DNA from 2 places in the Verrucosispora sp. TAA-831 genome. Region 2 is predicted to be linked to the other one. Evidence: predicted binding sites of a transcription regulator. Region 2 holds the regulator's gene; the other holds the start of a gene.
The links. The regulator HrcA, encoded in region 2, represses chaperone genes, less so after heat shock. The targets are predictions, from matches to a motif close to GGTTNGCACNCTCNNNNNGAGNGTGCNAACC.
Positions count from the first base shown of each region.

Region 1: groES (co-chaperone GroES) is a predicted target of HrcA. The motif match lies at 2,238-2,268, and genes of this name have one in related genera.

Region 1 covers NZ_CP192240.1:5,877,054-5,884,300, forward strand. Annotated here, with positions in the region: gene groL (chaperonin GroEL) at 70-1,719, opposite strand; gene groES (co-chaperone GroES) at 1,790-2,104, opposite strand; gene ACQVFL_RS26090 (THUMP-like domain-containing protein) at 2,796-4,040, shown strand; gene ybaK (Cys-tRNA(Pro) deacylase) at 4,137-4,616, shown strand; gene ACQVFL_RS26100 (sugar ABC transporter substrate-binding protein) at 4,814-5,908, shown strand; gene ACQVFL_RS26105 (ATP-binding cassette domain-containing protein) at 6,011-6,829, shown strand; gene ACQVFL_RS26110 (sugar ABC transporter permease) at 6,826-7,247, shown strand, end outside.
Region 2 covers NZ_CP192240.1:5,362,257-5,369,503, reverse strand. Annotated here, with positions in the region: gene hemW (radical SAM family heme chaperone HemW) at 1-525, shown strand, start outside; gene ACQVFL_RS23765 (DUF4870 domain-containing protein) at 546-1,196, opposite strand; gene hrcA (heat-inducible transcriptional repressor HrcA) at 1,406-2,428, shown strand; gene dnaJ (molecular chaperone DnaJ) at 2,502-3,647, shown strand; gene ACQVFL_RS23750 (16S rRNA (uracil(1498)-N(3))-methyltransferase) at 3,649-4,383, shown strand; gene ACQVFL_RS23745 (histidine triad nucleotide-binding protein) at 4,454-4,816, shown strand; gene ACQVFL_RS23740 (serine hydrolase domain-containing protein) at 4,846-6,192, shown strand; gene ACQVFL_RS23735 (PhoH family protein) at 6,417-7,247, shown strand, end outside.

The DNA.
Region 1 (7,247 bases), 510 kb from region 2:
CGTGACCGGGCCGGAACGCGCGGGGCGCACCGTCGTCGACGATGCGCCCCGCGTCCGGATCTCTTCGGGTCAGAAACCCGGGCCGTGCTGGTGGCCGTGACCGTGGCCGTGACCGTGACCGTGACCGCCCGCGGCGGGCTCCGGCTCCTTCGGCTTCTCCACCACGAGGCTCTCGGTGGTGAGCAGCAGACCGGCGATCGACGCGGCGTTGGTGACGGCGTTACGGGTCACCTTGACCGGGTCGATGATGCCGGCCTTGGCCAGGTCGACGTACTCGTCGGTGGCGGCGTCCAGGCCGGTGCCCCACTCGGCGGCGACGACCCTCTGCACCACCACGTACCCGTCGTGGCCGGCGTTCTGGGCGATCCACCGCAGCGGCTCGACGAGCGCCTTGCGCACGATCGAGACGCCGACCTTCTCGTCACCGGTGAAGCCCAGGTCGTCGTCGAGCACCGGCAGGATCTGGGCCAGGGCGGCACCGCCACCGGGGACCGTACCCTCCTCGACCGCTGCCTTGGTCGCGGCGATGGCGTCCTCAATGCGGTGCTTGCGCTCCTTCATCTCGACCTCGGTGGCCGCGCCGACCTTGACCACCGCGATGCCGCCGGAGAGCTTGGCCAGCCGCTCGGCGAGCTTCTCCCGGTCCCACTCGGAGTCCGAGGCCTCGATCTCCTTGCGGATCTGCGCGACCCGGTCGGTGACCTCGGTGGCCTGCCCGCCACCGTCGACGATCGTGGTGTTCTCCTTGTCGACCACGATGCGCCGGGCGGTGCCCAGCACCTCCAGGCCGACCTGGTCGAGCTTGTAGCCCAGCTCGGGCGCGACCAGCTCGGCACCGGTCAGGACCGCCATGTCCTGGAGCATCGCCTTGCGGCGGTCGCCGAAGCCGGGCGCCTTGACCGCGCAGACCTTGAGGGTCTTGCGGATCGCGTTGACCACCAGGGTGGACAGGGCCTGACCCTCGACGTCCTCGGCGATGATCAGCAGCGGCTTGTTGTTCTGGAGGACCTTCTCCAGCAGCGGCAGCAGCTCCTCGATCGCCGAGATCTTCTGCGTGGTGATCAGGATGTACGCGTCCTCCAGGACGGACTCCTGCGACTCCACGTCGGTGACGAAGTTCGGCGAGATGAAGCCCTTGTCGAACTGGAGACCCTCGGTCACGTCCAGCTCGGTGTGCAGGGCGGAGCCCTCCTCGACGGTGATCACACCGTCGCGGCCGACCCGCTCCATCGCCTCGGCGATCAGCTCACCGATGGTGGAGTCCTGCGCGGAGACCGTCGCCACGTGCGCCACGGCCTTCTTGTCGGAGACCTCGACGGCCTTGCCGAGCAGCGCCTCGGAGACCTTCGCGGAGGCCGCGTCGATGCCCCGCTTGAGACCGGCCGGGTTGGTACCCGCGGTGACGTTGCGCAGACCCTCGCGGACCATGGCCTGGGCCAGCACGGTCGCGGTGGTGGTCCCGTCGCCGGCGACGTCGTTGGTCTTGGTCGCCACCTCCTTGACCAACTGCGCACCGAGGTTCTCGTACGGGTTGGTGAGCTCGATCTCCTTGGCGATGGTCACACCATCGTTGGTGATCGTCGGCGCACCGAATTTCTTGTCCAGGACGACGTTGCGCCCGCGCGGCCCGAGGGTGACCTTGACCGCGTCCGCGAGCGCGTTGACACCGTGCTCCAGCAGGTGCCGGGCGTCGTCCGAGAAGCTCAGGATCTTCGCCATGAATGTCCCTTCGACGCGAGGTTGCCCCGGCCCGGCGAGCCGGACCGGGGCAACGTCACTGATCGGTTGGTTACTTCTCGATGACCGCGAGGACGTCGCGGGCGGAGAGCACCAGGTACTCCTCGCCGGCGTACTTGACCTCGGTGCCGCCGTACTTCGAGTAGAGGACGGTGTCGCCGACGGAGACGTCGATCGGCACGCGGTTGCCCTTGTCGTCGATCCGGCCCGGGCCGACAGCGAGGACGGTGCCCTCCTGCGGCTTCTCCTTGGCGGTGTCGGGGATCACGATGCCCGAGGCGGTGGTGGTCTCGGCCTCGTTCGCCTGGACCACGATGCGGTCCTCGAGCGGCTTGATCGCAACCTTGGTCGCGGTAGTCACGGGCATACCCTCCTGGGGTACTTGGTTTCGTTACCGGTCGGCATGCCGACCGGCGTCAATTGCCACATGCCACCGGGCGGGGCCGTCGTCGCGGGTGCCGGTCCGCCTGGCGTTCAACCCCCGGGCACCAGGGCCCGGACGTTGGCACCCTCAGGGTGAGAGTGCTAATCGCAGGTTATTCCTCGGCTAGCACTCCGTCAAGGAGAGTGCCAACCCACCACCTCGTGTCGCCACTCTTGCCTTACGCCCGCCTTCACCCCGGCCGCCCGGCACGCCTTCGTCACCACCCACACCACACGCTGCCGTAATCGGCGCTCCACCAGCCGCGATGCACCCCGTCGCCGGTCCCGCCTTCCCGCCACCCCGCCGCCCCGTCGCCCGTCGCCCGTCGCCTCGTCGATCATGGAGTTGTGGTCGACGAAACGCCGCGATATGGGCATTTGCGTGAGCCATGAGTCCATGATCGGCGGAGCGACGGTGCGAGCCGCCGCATCGACGGGGCGATGGGCGGGCTGCTGCGTGATCGACGGTGGGCGGGATGCCGCGAACGCCGTCAAGGTCACGCTCGATCCAGGTTCGAGTGGCATCCAGGCGACTGCGAGACCACTCGAACACGGATCGAGCACGATCATGAACCGGACAGCGCAGGGCGGGGGCGGGCGGGCCGGTGTCGGGGGCGGGTCGGAACAATGGGCGGGTGGATGTGGAGCAGTTCGCCGTGTTGCGTACCGACGAGGGGTCGGCGGCGCTCGACGCGGCGGGGCGGGTCGCCGGCGGTGACCCACTGCACGCGGCGGCCACGCTCCGCGCGGCCGGGGTGCCGCCCGGACTGGCGGCCACGGCACTGACCCAGGCGGAGTTGCGCCGCCGCGCCACCGGCAAGTTCGGGCCGGAGGCAAGCGGCATGTTCTTCACCCGGCCCGGCCTGGAGCAGGCCACCCGACGGATCGTCGCGGACCGTCGGGCCCGACGACTGCGGGCCGCCGGGGTGGGCACCCTGGCGGACCTGGGCTGCGGTTTGGGCGCGGACGCGCTGGCCGCCGCCCGCGCCGGCATCCGGGTGTACGCCGTGGAGGCCGACCCGCTCACCGCCGCGCTCGCCGAGGCGAACGCGCACGCCGCCGGGGTGGCCGACCTCGTCTCGGTGGAGTGCGCCGACGCGACCACCGTCGACGTGACCCGGGTCGACGCGGTCTTCTGCGATCCGGCCCGCCGCCGGGCCGGCACCGGTCGCCGGATCTTCGACCCGAACGCGTACTCGCCGCCCTGGGACTTCGTCGTCGGGCTCGCCGAACGGGTGCCGCGCACGGTGGTCAAGGTGGCACCGGGGATCGACCACGCGCTGATCCCGGCCGGTGCCGAGGCCGAGTGGGTCGGCGTCGACGGCGACCTGGTGGAGGCGGCCCTCTGGTGTGGCCCGCTCGCCGAACACCCCCGCCGCGCGACCCTTTGTAAGGAAGGGCCCCCTACTAACGCCTCGTGCATAGCAGGGGTCCCCTCCTTACATCTCGGCGACGGGCCGCGCGTGCATCAGCTCATCGGACAGGGGACGGCGCAGGCGCCGGTCGGGCCGGTACGCAGGTTCGTCTACGACCCGGACTCGGCGGTGGTGCGGGCGCACCTGGTCGCCGAGTTGGCCGAAGACCTGGACGCCTCGCTGGCCGACCCGAGCATCGCCTACCTCTACGCCGACCGGGCCACCCCCACCCCGTACGCCCGCTGCCTGGAGGTGACGGACGTGCTGGCGTTCTCGCTCAAGCGGCTGCGGGCACTGCTGCGGGAACGTCGGGTCGGCCGGGTCGAGATCCTCAAGCGGGGCTCCGCGCTGGAACCGGAACGGCTCCGCCGGGACCTGCGGCTGGCCGGTGACCAGTCGGCCAGCCTGGTGCTGACCCGGGTCGCCGACGCCCCGACGGTGCTGGTCTGCCAGCCGGTGACCTGACCCGCCGGATCACCGCACGGCCAGCATCCGCCCGGCGGCGGCCACACCGGACCCGCCGCTGGCCTGCCGGACGGTCGGCGGACTAGGTTGACGGGCATGGCGGGACGGGGGACGCCGGCGATCGCGCTGCTGGCGAAGCGGAGGATCACGCACCGCACCCATCCGTACGACGTCTCGCCGGACGCCGCCAACTACGGCGCGCTGGTCGCCGCAGCGCTCGCGGTCGCGCCGGAGCGGGTCTTCAAGACGCTGGTCACCGAGGTCGACGGCGCGCTGACCGTGGCGGTGGTGCCGGTCACCGGCGAGTTGGATCTCAAGGCCCTCGCCGCCGCCGTGGGTGGCAAGCGGGCGGCGCTGGCCGACCGCGCGGTAGCCGAGCGCGCCACCGGGTACGTGCGGGGCGGCATCAGCCCGCTCGGCCAACGCAGGCGGCTCCCCACGGTGGTCGACGGCTCCGCCCTGGCCCATCCGACCGTGTACGTGTCGGCCGGTCGCCGGGGTCTCCAGGTGGAGTTGGCGCCCACGGATCTCGTGACGCTGACCGAGGCCCGCACCGCCGCGCTGACCACCGGCTGACAACACCCCACCTGCGCACTCACCCGTCGCGGTCCGGCCGCGTACCGGGCGGGTGTCCTCGGCGTTGCTGAATTGTTACTGCCGACAACAAACTCATCGCCATCGCGCTCTTGTGCTGACGGGTGGGGCGCAATACGTTGCCGGACACAACAAAACAAACACCGATACCTTCCCCCACCCTCGAAAGGACCCTGCAGATGCGCAAGGGCTTCCTCGCCGTCGGCGCCGTGGGTCTCCTGACCCTCGGCTCCCTGACGGCCTGCGGCGACGACTCCGGCGGCGACCAGGCCGGTTCCGACAAGACCCCGAAGATCGGGGTGATCCTGCCGGACAGCAAGTCCTCGGTCCGGTGGGAGAGCGCGGACCGTAAGTTCCTGGAGGAGGCGTTCAAAGCCGCCAACGTTCAGTACGACATCCAGAACGCCCAGGGTGACAAGAACGCCTTCCAGACCATCGCCGACCAGATGATCACCAGCGGCGTCACCGCGCTGATGATCGTCAACCTGGACTCCGGCACCGGCAAGGCCGTGCTCGACAAGGCCAAGTCGCAGGGCGTCGCCACGATCGACTACGACCGCCTCACCCTCGGTGGCTCGGCGGAGTACTACGTCAGCTTCGACAACGAGGCGGTCGGCAAGCTCCAGGGCGAGGGCCTCGTCAAGTGCCTCACCGACGCCAAGGTGGAGAAGCCGGCGATCGCGTACCTGAACGGCTCGCCGACCGACAACAACGCGACCCTGTTCAAGAACGGGTACGACTCGATCCTCAAGCCGAAGTTCGACTCGGGCGAGTACACCCAGGCCGCCGACGACTCGGTGCCGGACTGGGACAACGCGCAGGCCGCCACCATCTTCGAGCAGCAGCTCACCAAGGCCGGCGGCAAGATCGACGGCGTGCTGAGCGCGAACGACGGCCTGGGCAACGCCGCCATCTCGGTGCTCAAGAAGAACAACCTCAACGGCAAGGTCCCGGTGACCGGCCAGGACGCCGACCCGCAGGGTCTGCAGAACATCCTCGCCGGTGACCAGTGCATGACCGTCTACAAGGCGGTCAAGCAGGAGGCGGACGCCGCCGCCGAGCTGGCCATCGCGCTGGCCAAGGGCGAGCGCAAGGAGACCGGCCAGACGGTCAAGGACCCGGAGAGCGGTCGGGACGTGGCCAGCGTCCTGCTCACCCCGAAGGCGATCTTCAAGGAGAACGTCAAGGACGTCATCGCCGACGGCTACGTGACCAAGGAAGAGGTCTGCACCGCCGACTTCGCCAAGCTCTGCACCGAAGCGGGCATCAGCTGACCCACCCGCCTAGGCGTCGCCGCCCGGCACGGCAACCCCGTGCCGGGCGGCGCGACGCCGCTGGACGGGCCCCGATCTCCCTCCGTGCCTAAGGAGAACCCCGTGTCCGCGACCCCACTGCTGGAGCTACGCGGGATCGACAAGAGCTTCGGTCCCGTCCAGGTCCTGCGCGACGTCGCCTTCGCCGCCTACCCGGGCGAGGTGACCGCGCTCGTCGGCGACAACGGCGCCGGCAAGTCGACCCTGGTCAAGTGCATCAGCGGCATCTACCCCACCGACTCCGGGGAGTTCGTCTTCGACGGCCGCCCGGTGCACATCAACAGCCCCCGGGACGCCGCCTCGCTCGGCATCGAGGTCGTCTACCAGGACCTCGCGCTCTGCGACAACCTCGACATCGTGCAGAACATGTTCCTCGGGCGCGAGAAGCGCAGCGGCATCGTCCTGGACGAACCGACGATGGAGCAGATGGCCGCGGAGACCCTGGCCGGGCTCTCCGTACGCACCGTCAAGTCGCTGCGTCAGCACGTCTCCAGCCTCTCCGGCGGCCAGCGGCAGACCGTGGCGATCGCCAAGGCGGTGCTCTGGAACAGCAAGCTGGTGGTCCTGGACGAGCCGACCGCCGCGCTCGGCGTCGCGCAGACCGCCCAGGTGCTCGAACTGGTCCGCCGGCTGGCCGACAACGGCCTGGCCGTGGTGCTCATCTCGCACAACATGAACGACGTCTTCGCCGTCTCCGACCGGATCGCCGCGCTCTATCTCGGCCAGATGGTCGCCCAGGTGCGGACCACCGACATCACGCACTCACAGGTGGTCGAGCTGATCACCGCAGGCCGTTCCGGCGGGCTCGGGCTCGCCGCCGAACCGGCCGTCAACGGCAACGGTGGAGCAGCCGCCGACGGTACTCCGGGAGGCCAGGCATGAGTTCCACCGTCGTCAAGCAGGACGGGCCGGCCGCCGTGGCGCCGGAACCCACCGTCGCCAGCCACGTACGCGGCTACTGGCGTCGGGTACGCGGCGGCGACATCGGCGCGCTGCCCGCCGTCGCCGGACTGCTCGTGCTCTGCACGATCTTCTCGATCATGCGTCCGAGCTTCCTCACCGCGGGCAACTTCGCCAACCTGTTCACCCAGGGCGCGGCGGTCACGCTGATCGCCATGGGTCTGGTCTTCGTCCTGCTGCTGGGCGAGATCGACCTGTCCGCCGGTTTCGCCAGCGGCGTCTGCGCGGCGGTGCTGGCCAACGTGGTGACCGTCCTCGGGTACCCCTGGTACGTGGCGGTGCTCGCGGCCGTGCTCACCGGCCTGGTCATCGGCACCACGCTGGGCTTCCTGGTCGCCAA
Region 2 (7,247 bases):
GCCGCGCGGATGCGGCGCGGGGAACTGCCGTACCCGGACGACGACGTCGCCGCGGAGCGTTACCTGGCCGCCGAGGCCGCCCTCGGCGCGGCCGGTTTTTCCTGGTACGAGGTGTCCAACTGGGCGCGGACGCCGGCCGCCCGGTGCCGGCACAACCTGTTGTACTGGACCGGCGGCGACTGGTGGGGCCTCGGCCCGGGTGCGCACAGCCACGTCGGTGGGGTGCGCTGGTGGAACGTCAAGCACCCCCGCGAGTACGCGAGCCGGCTGGCCGCCGGTGAGTCTCCCGGACTGGCCCGGGAGGTGCTCACCGGCGGCGAGGCACACATGGAGGACGTCATGCTCCGGCTGCGGCTCGCGTCCGGGCTGCCGTTGGACGTCCTCGACGACGCCGGTCGGGCGGCCGCCACGCGGGCGGTGGCGCAGGGACTGCTCGCCGCACCCGCCCACGCGGCCGGCCGCGCCGTCCTCACGGTGCGCGGCCGGCTGCTCGCCGACGCCGTGGTGCGGGACCTGCTGCCCTGACCAACCCCTCCGGCGAGGGGTCAGCGCTTCACGAAGGCGTAGGTCATCGGGTAGCGGTAGAGGGCGCCCTCGTTGGCCTTGACCCCGGCGATGATGCCGAAGACCACCGGCACGATCCAGACCAGGAACGGCACGAAGAACAGCAGGCCGCAGGTGATCGCGGTGAGCACCCAACTGAGCAACCCGGCGATCGCCCAGGTGATCTGGAAGTTCACGGCGGCCACCGAGTGCGCCCGGACCACCGGGCTCTGCTGACCCCGGGTCATCATCGCGATCAGTGGCGCGACCCAGCCCAGCAGACCCCCGCCCACGATCACCCCGAGCGGGCCACCGAAGTGGGCGATCAGCGTCCAGGTCTTGTCGTCGTTGTTGGCGTAGCCGCCACCGGGGGGACCGTAGCCGCCCGTCGGGTACCCGACACCGGGCGCGCCACCCGGCGGGTACTCGCCCGGCGGGGGATAGCCACCCGGTGGGGGATAGCCGCCGGGCGGCGGGTAGCCGCCGGACGACGGGTGGTCACCGGGCGGGCCGTAACCGCCGGGCGGCGGGGGCTGGTCGCCGGTGGGCGGCGGATAGTCGCCGGGCGGGGGATAGCCGGGCTGGCCGGAGGAGCCCGACAGTGGAGAAGTGGGGTCGTCACCGGACCCTGGAGGACGAGGTGGTTCAGTCATGTGGCCACGGTAGGTGCCAGCGGCAACGGACGCACCATAGCGACACCGGGGCGTGTCAACCCGTCGGCCGGTCTCCGCCACGACCGGGGCGACTTGATCATCGCGGGCAGGGGAACACCGACGTAGACTGGCACTCGCTACAGTCGAGTGCCAGAGTGTTCCTCTGGCACTCTGAGCGCTCCGGACTGACCTGCGACAGGAGGTGGGGGATGGGTCTCGACGACCGGAAACTCGCCGTGCTCCGGGCGATCGTCGAGGATTACGTCGCCACCCAGGAGCCGGTCGGCAGCAAGGCACTCGTCGAACGGCACCAACTCGGCGTCTCCCCGGCCACCGTGCGCAACGACATGGCCGTGCTGGAGGAGGAGGGCTACATCCGCCAGCCGCACACCAGTGCCGGGCGGGTGCCCACCGACCGCGGTTACCGACTCTTCGTCGACCGGCTCAGCCGGGTCAAGCCGCTCAGCCCGGCCGAACGGCGGGCGATCGAACGGTTCCTGGTCGGCGCGGTGGACCTCGACGACGTGGTGCACCGCACCGTACGCCTGCTCGCGCAACTCACCCGCCAGGTCGCCGTGGTGCAGTACCCGAGCCTGGCCCGCTCCACCGTCCGGCACCTGGAACTCGTGCCGATCTCCACCACCCGGCTGACGCTGGTGATGATCGCCGACACCGGTCGGGTCGAGCAGCGGCTGGTCGAACTGCCCGCGCCGGTCCCCGCCGACGACGTCCTGGACCTACGCCGACTGGTCAACGAGAAGCTGGTCGGCATCCGCCTGTCCGACACGCCACCGCTGGTGCAGACACTCATCGACGAGTGCGCGCCGCACCTGCGCGCGGCCATGACCACGCTCTCCACCGTCCTGCTGGAGACCCTCGTCGAACGGCACGAGGAGCGGCTCGCCCTGGCCGGCACCGCCAACCTGGCCCGGGGCGGCCTGCTCGACTTCCAGGGGTCGCTGCGCCCCATCCTCGAAGCGCTTGAGGAGGAGGTGGTGCTGCTCAAGCTCATCGGCGAGGTCGAGCCGAGCACGCTGCGGGTCCGCATCGGCGACGAGAACCAGATCGACAACCTGCGGGCGGCGTCCGTGGTCAGCACCGGATACGGCCCGGGCGCGACCATCGTCGGGGGGATGGGCGTGCTGGGACCGACCCGGATGGACTACCCCGGAACAATCGCCACGGTGAGGGCCGTGGCACGCTACGTGGGCGAGCTGCTGGCCCAGAACTGACCAGTCAGGGCCGACGGCAGGCTGCCGCCACCGACCGGCGTAACGCGAGACGAACACGAGGACACGGAACCCAGTGGCCAGGGACTACTACGGCATTCTCGGCGTGAGCCGAGGCGCCTCCGACGACGAGATCAAGCGCGCCTACCGCAAGCTGGCGCGCCAGTTCCACCCGGACGTGAATCCGGACCCGGAGGCGCAGGAGAAGTTCAAGGACATCAACGCCGCGTACGAGGTGTTGTCCGACGACCGGAAACGGCAGATCGTCGACCTCGGCGGCGATCCGCTCGCCCCGGGCGGCGGCGGTGCCGGTGGACCGGGCGGCCCCGGTGGCGCCGGTCCCTTCGTCGGCTTCCAGGACATCATGGACGCCTTCTTCGGCGGGGCCACCGGCGCCGGGCGCGGCCCGCGACCGCGTACCCGTCCCGGGGCCGACGCGATCCTGCGGCTCGAACTGGACCTGAACGAGACCGCCTTCGGGGTCGAGGCCCCGATCACGGTCGACACCGCGGTCCTCTGCACCACCTGCACCGGGGCCGGCACCGCCGCCGGCACCCATCTGGCCACCTGCGAGGCGTGCGGTGGCCGGGGCGAGGTGCAGTCGGTGCAGCGCACCTTCCTCGGCCAGGTGGTCTCCGCCCGGCCGTGCACGGTCTGCCAGGGCTACGGCACCACCATCCCGCACCCCTGCCCCACCTGCGCCGGTGACGGCCGGGTCCGCACCCGCCGCTCGCTGACCGTGAAGATCCCGGCCGGCGTCGAGGACGGGATGCGGATCCGCCTGGCCCAGCAGGGCGAGGTCGGCCCGGGTGGCGGCACCGCCGGTGACCTCTACGTGGAGATCCACGAACGGCCGCACGACGTCTTCTCCCGCAAGGGCGACGACCTGCACTGCCGGGTCACCGTGCCGATGACCGCCGCCGCCCTCGGCACCCGGCTGACCATCAAGGCGCTGGACAGCGAGGAGCCGGTCGACGTCAAGCCGGGTACCCAGCCGGGCAGCACACTGCGGCTGCGGGCCCGGGGCGTACCGCACCTGCGCGGTGCCGGTCGGGGTGACCTCTACGTCCACCTCGACGTGCGTACCCCGACCAAGCTCGACGCCGACCAGGAGCGGATGCTGCGGGACTTCGCCAAGACCCGGGGCGAGGAGGTCGCCGAGCTGAGCAAGCAGGGCGGCTTCTTCTCCCGGATGCGCGACGCCTTCAACGGTCACGCCTGAGGTGTCCGCGCCGCTCTTCCTGGTCGAGTCGCTGCCCACCGGCGACTCGACGGTGCTCGACGGCCCGGAGGGCCACCACGCGGCCACCGTGCAGCGGCTCCGGGTCGGCGAGGAACTGCTGCTCGCCGACGGTCGGGGCGGCACCGCCGAGGCCGTGGTCACCGCCGTCGGCCGGGGCACCCTCGACCTGACCGTCACCACCCGTGGGAGCGTCGACGCGGCGAACCCACGGCTGGTGGTGGTGCAGGGCATCCCCAAGGGCGACCGGGGTGAGCTGGCCGTGCAGGCGATGACCGAGACGGGCGTGGACGAGATCGTCCCCTGGGCGGCGTCCCGCTCCGTGGTGCAGTGGCGCGGCGAACGAGGCGTACGGGCCCGGGGCAAGTGGGTGGCGACCGCCCGGGAGGCGGCCAAGCAGGCTCGCCGGGCCTGGTTGCCGGTGGTGGCCGGCGCTCCCGACGAGTCCAGCACGGCGGTGGCCCGCCGGATCGCCGGTGCCGCCGTCGGCTACGTGCTGCACGAGGAGGCGAGCGACCGGCTGACCACCGTCGAGTTGCCCGACCGGGGCGAGATCGTGCTGGTGGTGGGCCCGGAGGGCGGCATCGGCCCGGCCGAGCTGACCGCCTTCCAGGAGGCCGGCGCGCAGCCGGTCCGGCTCGGGCCGTCGGTGCTGCGCACCTCCACCGCCGGAGTGGCCGCCCTGGCCGTGCTCGCCACCCGCCTGCTGCGCTGGTGACCGGGGATGTAAGGAGGGACCCCTGCTATGCCGGAGACGTTAGGAAGGTGCCCTTCCTTACACTGCCCCGGTGAGTACTCCTGACTGCCTGTTCTGCCGGATCGTCGCCGGGGAGATCCCGGCGACCGTGGTCCGCGAGACCCCGACCACGCTCGCCTTCCGCGACATCGACCCGAAGGCGCCGGTACACGTCCTGGTGATCCCCAAGGACCACTACGCCGACGTGGCCACCCTGGCCGCCGGTGATCCGGCGTTGGCCGGAGAGGTGCTGGCCACGGCCGCCGCGGTGGCCGAGGACGAGGGGCTGGTCGGGGACGGCTTCCGGCTGATGTTCAACACCGGCGTGTACGGCGGCCAGGAGGTCTTCCACGTGCACGCACACCTGCTGGGTGGTGCACCGCTCGGGCCGATGCTGGCCCGGAGCGTGGCGTGAGAACAACCGCCTCCGGTCGGCTGGACCGGATGGTGCGGCAGGTCCAGGCCCGGGGACGCGTACCGGCCGTGGCGGCGGCACTGCACCGGGCCGACCGCCCGCCGTGGACGTGCGTGGTCGGCGGCACCGGCAACGACACCGCGCTGGACCCGGACACCCGGTTCCGGATCGGGTCGGTGACCAAGACGTTCACCGCCGTGCTGACCCTCCAGTGCCGCGACGACGGCCTGCTCGACCTCGACGATCCGCTGGACCGGCACCTGGACCTGCCGGCACACGGCGAGTCGACCGTGCGTCGGTTGCTGTCGCACACCGCCGGCCTGCAACGGGAGCCGTACGGCGACGTCTGGGACACGTTACGGGCACCGGACACCGAGCGGCTGGTCGCCGAGTTGGCCCGGGCGGAGCGGGTACTGCCGCCCGGCCGTCGCTACCACTACTCGAACCTGGGGATGGCCCTGCTCGGCCGGCTGGTCGGCGAGGTGCGGGGCGGGAGCTGGGCCGAGGTGCTCACCGAGCGGGTACTCGCCCCGCTGGGGTTGACCGCGACCACGGTCGACCCGGGTCCCCGCGCGGCGACCGGGTTCCTGGTGGACGCGTACTCCGACGAGGCGCGCCCGGAGCCGCCGACCGACTTCGGCGCGGTCGGGCCCGCCGCGCAGTTGTGGAGCACCGCCGGTGACATGGCCCGCTGGGCCGCCTTCCTGGCCGACCCGGCGGCACTGGACCCGACCGGCGCGGTGCTCGCACCGGCGACGCTGGAGGAGATGCGCTGGCCGGTGACGGTCACCGACGAGACGTCGTGGTCGGGTGGCTTCGGCCTGGGCCTGATCCTGGTGCCGCAGGGGCAGCGGGTGGTGCACGTCGGGCACGACGGCGCGATGCCCGGGTTCCTGGCCGGCGTGTACGGCCGGCGGGGCGGCGAGGGGACTCCCGCCGCGTTCGGCGCCGCCGTGCTGGGGTCCTCCGGCACCGCCGTGGAGGTGCTGGAGCTGCCGCACCGGCTGCTCGCCGCCTCGGTCGAGGAGGATCCGGCCGACATCGTGCCGTGGCGGCCGGGTACGCCGGCCCCGGAGCACCTGCGCGGGCTGCTCGGTCGCTGGTGGGGCGAGGGTTTCGAGTACGTCTTCGGCTGGCACGACGGCACCCTGCAGGCCCGGGGCGCCGGTGACCCGTCGGAGAAGCCGCCGGCGGTCTTCACGCCGGTGCCGGAGTGGCCGGACGTGTTCCGGACGGTCTCCGGGCGGGAGGTCGGCGAGTTGCTCCGGCTGACCCGGGACTCCGCCGGTGAGGTGGTCCGGATGCACTGGGCGACGTACCGGTTCACCCGACGGCAGGAGACCTTCGACCGGTACGACTTCCGGGCCGGCGGCTGAGGAGTTTTGTCCACTTGTGCACCAGTCGCCGGATGGCGCGGCGACCACTCGGCCCCGCCCCTGTGAGCAGGCGCACCCGAGGCCACGACCGGCCGTTCCCGGGGGAAATGGGCGGCGTGTCCACGCCGTCGAACCGATACGATGGAGTCAACATCCGCACGCCGTGGCAGCATGCCCGGCGCCGAGATCGAGAGCAGGTGGCGCAGGGCCCCTCGGCCCGACCTATGACCGGCACCCCACCTCCCGGCCCGCCCCGCGTGCAGACCAAGATCACGGTCCCCGACTCGAAGATCATGGTCAACCTGCTCGGCGCGGGTGACGAGATCCTGCGACTGGTCGAGCGCTCCGTGAACAGTGACGTGCACGTACGCGGCAACGAGATCACGATCACCGGTGCCCCCGCCGACAACGCCCTCGCCGAGCGGATCTTCAGCGAACTCCTCGAACTGATCGAGAAAGGCGAGACCCTGACCACAGACGCCGTCCGGCGTACCGTCGGCATGCTCGAACAGGGCGGCGCGGAGCGGCCCGCAGAGGTCCTGACGCTCAACATCCTGTCCCGGCGCGGGCGGACCATCCGCCCCAAGACGCTCGGGCAGAAGCGCTACGTCGACGCGATCGACGCGCACACCATCGTCTTCGGGATCGGCCCGGCCGGCACCGGCAAGACCTACCTCGCCATGGCGAAGGCGGTCCAGGCGTTGCAGGCCAAGCAGGTCAACCGGATCATCCTGACCCGACCGGCGGTCGAGGCGGGGGAGCGGCTGGGCTTCCTGCCCGGCACGCTCAACGAGAAGATCGACCCCTACCTGCGCCCGCTCTACGACGCGCTGCACGACATGCTGGACCCGGAGTCCATCCCGAAGCTGATGGCGGCGGGCACGATCGAGGTCGCCCCGCTGGCGTACATGCGGGGCAGGACGCTCAACGACGCGTTCATCATCCTCGACGAGGCGCAGAACACCACGCCCGAGCAGATGAAGATGTTCCTCACCCGGCTCGGGTTCGGCTCCAAGATCGTGGTGACCGGTGACGTCACCCAGGTGGACCTGCCC